3 regions of the Nonomuraea sp. NPDC004702 genome follow, and region 2 is predicted to be linked to each of the others. Evidence: riboswitches for the same ligand, from Rfam matches in the RefSeq annotation. Region 2 holds a riboswitch; each other region holds the start of a gene.

Region 1 (2,254 bases), on a different contig from region 2:
CACTTCGGGGAGAGTGAGCCACTCGTCGACGAGCTGGTCGGTCTCCCGGTCGATCTGTGCAACAGAAAGCGTCACGAAACCACAACTACCACATGCCGTCCTTGCTCAAACAACACAATCCCGTAGGGGGACCTCTGGATCTACCAGGCGTTCTGTGTCGAGGCGATGCCCGCCTTCGATGATCCTACGGCCCTGCACGTAGTCCCGGGGCCGGTCGACGGCGAGCACGGCGGCGAGGGTGTCGCCGGACGTCAGCCACACGGCCGACCACTTGCCCTCGGGCTCGCCCCGGTAGAGCAGGCGGTCGCCGGAGGGGTGGTGGCCGATGTACTGGACCATGTGGCCGAACTGCTCGGACCAGAAGTAGGGGGCCGGGTCGTAGACGGCCTCCTCCCCCAGCAGGGTCGCGGCGGCGACCTCGGGCGAGCCGAGCGCGGTGTCCCAGTGCTCGACGCGCAGCCGGACGCCGTAGCGGCGCGACCACCAGGCCGCGCAGTCGCCGGCGGCGACCACGTTCGGCATGGACGTGCGCAGGTGCTCGTCGGTGACGACGCCGTTGTGCAGGTCGATGTCGGAGCCGGCCAGCCACTCGACGGCCGGGCGCACGCCGATGCCCGTGACGACCACGTGCGCCTGGACGAACTCGCCCCCCACCAGCCGCACGCCGCCCTCGTCCACCTCGTCGACCATGGTGTTCAGGCGCAGGTCGATGCCGTCGTACCAGTGTCGCGTGCGGGCGCCGATCTCCGGGCCCACGGCGTTGGCCAGCGGGGCGGGGCCGGCCTCGATCACGGTCACCGAGCAACCGGCCTTGCGGGCGGCGGTGGCGACCTCGGCGCCGATCCAGCCGGCGCCGATGATCGCCACATGGGCTCCGGCCACGAGCCCGGCGCGCAGCTCGTGGGCGTCGTCGAGGGTGCGCAGGACGTGCTGGGGGCCGTCGCCGGGCACGGTGATCGGCTCGGTGCCGGTGGCGATCACGAGGCCGTCGTAGCCGAGCTCGCCCTCGGTCGTCTCCACGACGCCCTCGCGCAGGGCCTTGGCGGTGACGCCTGGCCAGAAGTCGACCTCCAGCGCGTCGAGGTCGGCCTCCAGGAAGCTGGAGTCGGCCGCGCCGGACAGCACGGCCTTGGACAACGGCGGACGGTCGTAGGGCCGATGGCGCTCCTGGCCGATCAGCGTGATCCGTCCGGTGAAGCCGCGCCCGCGCAGCGCCTCCGCGCTGCGCAGCCCGGCCAGGCCCGCTCCCACCACTACGACATGGTTCACGTTCATGACCATAACGGGGGCGGTGCCGGCACGTCGCGCCGAGGCCGTAGGCTGGAGGCGCAAGACGCGCGGGAGTCCGGCCGTCACCGGGCTGAGAGGAAGGCTTGAGCGGGCCTTCGACCGCAAGACACCTGATCCGGATCATGCCGGCGAAGGGAGCGCGGATGAATGTGATCGTGGGCGGCGGGGTCGTCGGGTTGTCGATCGCCTGGCGGCTGGCCCGCGAGGGGCTGCCCGTCACGGTGGTCGATCCGGCTCCGGGGCGCGGGGCGTCCTACGCGGCGGCCGGGATGCTGGCGCCCGTCAGCGAGGTCGCCTACACCGAGGAGCCTTTGCTGCGGCTGGGGGCCGCCTCGCTGAGCCGATGGCCGTCCTTCGCCGCCGAACTGGCCGCCGACGCGGACCTCGGCGTGGGCCTCGATGCGGGTTTCGATGCAGGCTTCGACGCGGGCCTCGGGCCAGGTCTCGGCGCGGGCCCGAGCGGCGGTTCCGGTGGCGGGGCCGGGGCGAGGGCCGGGGAGGCGTTCGGGGGCGCGTTCGGGGTGATCGGGCCGGAGGGGGCCGCTGGCCGTGCGCTCGACCTGCGCGCCGACGGCACGCTCGACGTCGCCTTCGGGGCCGACGACCTCGCGGCGCTCGACGACCTGGCGGCGTTCATGGACAAGCTGGGGCTGCGGGTCGAGCGGCTGACCGGGCGCGAGTGCCGGCGTCTGGAGCCCATGCTGGCCCCTTCGGTGCGCGGCGGGCTGCTGGCCCCCGGTGACGCCTGGGTCGATCCGCGCCGGGTCACGGCGGCGCTGCTGGCCGCGCTCGACCGGCTGGGCGTGCCCGTCGTGCGGGCGCGGGTGACCGGCCTGCTGCGCGACGGCGACGCCGCTCCAGGCGCCGCGACCGGCGCTGGGACCAGCTCTGGCACCGGCGCTCTGACCGGTGCTGGGATCAGCTCTGTGACCGGCGCTGGGATCGGTGCTGGGGCAGGCGGTGC
Region 2 (2,254 bases):
CAGCGGAACTCGAACCGGGCGTCCGACAGGGCGTCGTCCCACGCCTGGGCCTGCGGGTGTCCCTTGGCCAGGTCCGCCGCGTGCGCCGCGATCTTGTAGGTGATCACGCCGGTCTTGACGTCGTCGCGGTTGGGCAGGCCGAGGTGCTCCTTGGGCGTGACGTAGCAGAGCATGGCGGTGCCGTACCAGGCGATCATGGCGGCGCCGATGCCCGAGGTGATGTGGTCGTAGCCGGGGGCGATGTCGGTGACGAGCGGGCCGAGGGTGTAGAAGGGCACGTCGTCGCAGAGCTCGCGCTGCAGGTCGACGTTCTCCTTGATCTTGTGCATGGGCACGTGGCCGGGACCCTCGATCATCACCTGCACGTCGTGCGCGTGCGCGATCCTGGTCAGCTCGCCCAGGGTGCGCAGCTCGGCGAACTGGGCCTCGTCGTTGGCGTCCGCGATCGAGCCGGGGCGCAGCCCGTCGCCCAGCGAGAACGTCACGTCGTAGCGGGCCAGCAGGGCGCACATCTCGTCGAAGTGCTCGTACAGGAAGCTCTCGCGGTGGTGGGCCAGGCACCAGGCGGCCATGATCGAGCCCCCGCGCGAGACGATCCCGGTCTTGCGGCGGGCGGTCAGCGGGACGTGCGCCAGCCGCACGCCCGCGTGCACCGTCACGTAGTCGACGCCCTGCTCGCACTGCTCGATCAGGGTGTCGCGGTAGACCTCCCACGACAGCGCCTCGGGACGCCCGCCCACCTTCTCCAGCGCCTGGTAGATGGGCACGGTGCCGACCGGGACGGGCGAGCTGCGGATGATCTGCTCGCGGGTCTCGTGGATGTTCGGCCCGGTGGACAGGTCCATGACGGTGTCGGCGCCCCACCGGGTGGCCCAGGTCATCTTCTCGACCTCCTCCTCGATCGAGGAGGTGACGGCGGAGTTGCCGATGTTGGCGTTGATCTTGACCAGGAAGTTCCGGCCGATCGCCATCGGCTCGGACTCCGGATGGTTGACGTTGGCGGGGATGACCGCCCGCCCGGCCGCGACCTCCTGCCGGACGAACTCGGGCGTCATCCCCTCCCGGACGGCCACGAACTCCATCTCCTTGGTCACCACGCCGCGCCGCGCCGCGCCGAGCTGGGTGACCGGCGACCCCCACGCCGAGCGGTCGGTACGCGACGGCCCCGAGGTGTCGTAGAGCCGCACCGACGTGCCGTTCGACAGCCTGACCTCGCGCATCGGCACCTGAAGGTCACCGATGTAGATCTTGGAAAAGCGCGCGTCGCTCATCGCGCAAACTCCCTTCGCCGGCATTATCCGGAGCAGGTTCTGGCGGTCGGCGGCTGACAGCCGTCCTCTCAGCCCGGTCCGCACCGGGCTCCCGCGTTGGTCATCGCGATCATAACCCCGCGCGTGGCAGGATCAAGGGGATGTCTGATCCCATTGCGCACACGACCGCCACCTACGACCGCATCGCGCGCCAGTTCGACGAGCAGGTCGCCGATCCGTCACCCTCGATCGTGGCCGTCCGCGACCGGTTCGCCTCAGCCCTGCCCGCCGGGGCCACGGTCGCCGACCTGGGATGCGGCCCGGGGCGCGAGTCGGCCTGGTTCGCCGGACGCGGCCTGACCACCGTGGGCGTGGACCTGTCGATCGAGATGGCCAGGCTCGCCACAGGGCGCGGCGTGCCCACCGTCCTGGGCGATCTGCGACACCCGCCGCTGTCGCCGGCGTCCCTGGACGGCCTCTGGTCGGCCGCGGCCCTCGTGCACGTGCCGTCCGAGCAGACCGAGGCGACGTTGCGCGCCTGGCACGCGGCGCTGCGCCCCGGCGGGGTGCTCGCGCTGATCACCGCCCTGGGCGACAGCGAGGGCTGGGAGCCGGTGCCGTACCGGACGGAGTACGAGCGCTGGTTCGTCCACCGCGACGCGGGCGACCTGCTCGCGGTGCTGGACGCGGCCGGGTTCGCGGTCGCCTGGCACGAGACGAACGTCACCCACCGCACGTGGTTCAGCGTGCTGGCGACAGCGCGCAGCTCTCCCCAGCCCTAGTCTCCAGGTCGAGCGCGAACCCGGGGCCGCGCAGCCGGGCGGTCCCGCCACGCGCCGACGACAGCCTGACCTCGACCGGCACGCCGTCCGCCCAGGTCACCCCGACGGTGAAGCCGCCGCGGGCGCGCAGCCCGTCGAACGAGCCCGCGCGCCAGGCGGCCGGCAGCGCGGGCAGCAGCTCGATGACGCCGGCGTGGCTCTGGAGCAGCATCTCGGCCACCC
Region 3 (2,254 bases), on a different contig from region 2:
CGCGAACATCGGCACGAACACCGCGCCGATCACCCCGAGGAACGCGCCGTAGGAGGTGACGTCCACGACCAGGGCGATCGCGGTGGTGAGCACGCCGATCGCGGTCGAGACGACCCGCCGGTCCACCTTCGGCATCAGGTTCTGCAGCGAGACGGTGGTGGAGTAGACGTTGGCGAAGGACTGGTCGGTCTCGCGCAGCACCAGGATGCCGAAGAACAGCGCGCCCAGCGGCGCCGCGACGAACGGCTGGAACACGACCATGCCGTCGGCCTGGACCGCCTGGGCGCCCGCGATGGCCACCGCGTACACGCCGAGTGCCAGGCAGGCCACCTGGGCGACGGTGTAGCCGCCGACGACGCCGGTGAAGGCGGCCCGGCTGGAACGCGAGTGCCTGGCGAAGTCGGCGGCCATCGGCACCCACGACACCGACAGGGCGATGACGTAGTCGACGGCCGGGGCGAAGGCCGTCCACGACCCGCCCGTGTACGTCGGCGCCTCGCCCAGGAACGACACGGTGAACCAGATCAGCGACACGATCACGCCGGCGGTCACGTACCGGCGCAGCAGCCGGATCGACCCGAGCGGCCAGACGGCGAGCGCGGTGGTCAGCACCCCCGCCACCACCACCCACACCTGGTACGGGACGCTCCCGAAGATCGCGTTCGCGGCCTTGGCGATCACCCAGAGCTCGAAAGCCCCCCAGCCGAGCATCTGCACGATGTTCAGCACGGACGGGACGTACGACATCTTCGCCCCGAACAGCCCGCGCAGCAGCACCATCGCCGGCCGCCCGGTCTGCGTGCCGGGGATGGCCGACAGGCCGACCATGGCCGTGCCGATGAGGCTGCCGACCACGGCGGCCGTGAGCGCGGCCACGAGGCTGAGCGGCGCGTTGCCCAGGGGATCGATCAGGACGAGCGCGCCGGAGAAGCCGAGGAGGCTGACACCGAGGTTGGCCCAGAGCGCGCCCTGGTCGAGGACGCCGAGGGTCTTGGGGGGCGCGCCGTCAAGGGTCAGCGGAACTTCGTCGACGACATGCGTCATCGCACACTCCCTACGCCGGCATTACCCGGACAGGTTCAGGCGGTCGGCAGCGGCTGTGTTGCTGCCCTCTCAGCCCGGCACCCCGAGCTCCCGCGACTATGCAGTTGGCGCCCTCATCATGCCTCAATGGCGGCGGAATCGCCACAGTGGGGCATTCAGGCCACGAAAGGATCCTGCCCGGTCTCGCTGACCATCGGACGGCGCGCGAACTCCCACGACTGCATGCCGCCGCCCACGTTGACGGCGTCGCGCCCGAGCTGGTTGAGCCACGCCGTGACCTGCATCGACCGGCCGCCGACCCGGCACACCACGTAGACGGTGCGGTCGGCGGGCACCTCCTCGACCCGGCCCTGGATCTGCGACATGGGGATGTGCACGGCCTCGGGGGCGTGGCCGGCCAGCCACTCGTCCTGCTCGCGGACGTCGAGCAGGTAGGCGTCGTCGGGAACGGCGGTGACGTCGATCTCTGGAACGGTCATGTCTCCATCATCCCGCGCCCGGGACCCTACTTGAGCAGGCGCGACATCCGCCGGTCGGCCAGCGGCTTCCCGCCCGTCTGGCAGGTCGGGCAGTACTGGAGCGCGGAGTCGGCGAAGGACACCTCGCGGATCGTGTCGCCGCACACGTCGCACGGCTGGCCGGCCCGGTTGTGCACGCGCAGTCCGGACTTCTTCTCCGCCTTGAGGTCCTTGGCGGCCAGCCCGTGCGCCCGTTCGACGGCGTCGCGCAACGTCGTCACGATGGCCTCGTGCAGGTCGGCGATCTGCGCGTCGGTCAGCGTCGCGGCGATCTTGAACGGCGACATCCTCGCCGCGTGCAGCACCTCGTCGGAGTAGGCGTTGCCGATGCCCGCGATCACCTTCTGGTCGCGCAGCAGCCCCTTGATCTGGGTGCGGTTGCCGCCCACGATGCGCTTGAGCGCCTCGACGGTGAAGGCGTCGTCGAGCGGGTCGGGGCCCAGGGCGGCGACGCCGGGCACGTCCTCCGGCTTGTCGGTGACGTAGACGGCCAGCCGTTTCTGCGTGCCGGCCTCGGTCAGCTCGAAGCCGGGGGCCAGGCCGTCGTCGTCCGGCGCCAGCCGTACGCGTACGGCCAGCGGCCCCTTGCCCGGCCGCACCGGCCGGGCGCCGGTCAGGTCGTCGCGCCAGCGCAGCCAGCCGGCGCGGGCCAGGTGGATGATCAGGTGCAGGCCGTCGCAGTCGAGGTCGAG

Evidence for each region. Region 2 has a riboswitch for thiamine pyrophosphate ahead of thiC (phosphomethylpyrimidine synthase ThiC). Riboswitches for the same ligand answer to the same signal wherever they lie in the genome.
Region 1: it holds a riboswitch for thiamine pyrophosphate, as region 2 does, so the genes downstream of both, ACWEJ6_RS17375 (FAD-dependent oxidoreductase) here and thiC (phosphomethylpyrimidine synthase ThiC) in region 2, are expected to answer to the same signal.
Region 3: it holds a riboswitch for thiamine pyrophosphate, as region 2 does, so the genes downstream of both, ACWEJ6_RS25080 (purine-cytosine permease family protein) here and thiC (phosphomethylpyrimidine synthase ThiC) in region 2, are expected to answer to the same signal.

What each region holds. Positions count from the first base shown of each region.
Region 1 covers NZ_JBSGCE010000012.1:53,194-55,447, forward strand. The annotation lists gene ACWEJ6_RS17365 (Rv2175c family DNA-binding protein) at 1-75, opposite strand, end outside; gene ACWEJ6_RS17370 (NAD(P)/FAD-dependent oxidoreductase) at 106-1,275, opposite strand; TPP riboswitch at 1,328-1,444, shown strand; gene ACWEJ6_RS17375 (FAD-dependent oxidoreductase) at 1,434-2,254, shown strand, end outside.
Region 2 covers NZ_JBSGCE010000002.1:410,677-412,930, reverse strand. The annotation lists gene thiC (phosphomethylpyrimidine synthase ThiC) at 1-1,271, opposite strand, end outside; TPP riboswitch at 1,264-1,376, opposite strand; gene ACWEJ6_RS04435 (class I SAM-dependent methyltransferase) at 1,412-2,032, shown strand; gene ACWEJ6_RS04430 (glycosyl hydrolase family 95 catalytic domain-containing protein) at 1,992-2,254, opposite strand, start outside.
Region 3 covers NZ_JBSGCE010000020.1:111,930-114,183, reverse strand. The annotation lists gene ACWEJ6_RS25080 (purine-cytosine permease family protein) at 1-1,044, opposite strand, end outside; TPP riboswitch at 1,035-1,148, opposite strand; gene ACWEJ6_RS25075 (rhodanese-like domain-containing protein) at 1,200-1,523, opposite strand; gene ACWEJ6_RS25070 (Fpg/Nei family DNA glycosylase) at 1,550-2,254, opposite strand, start outside.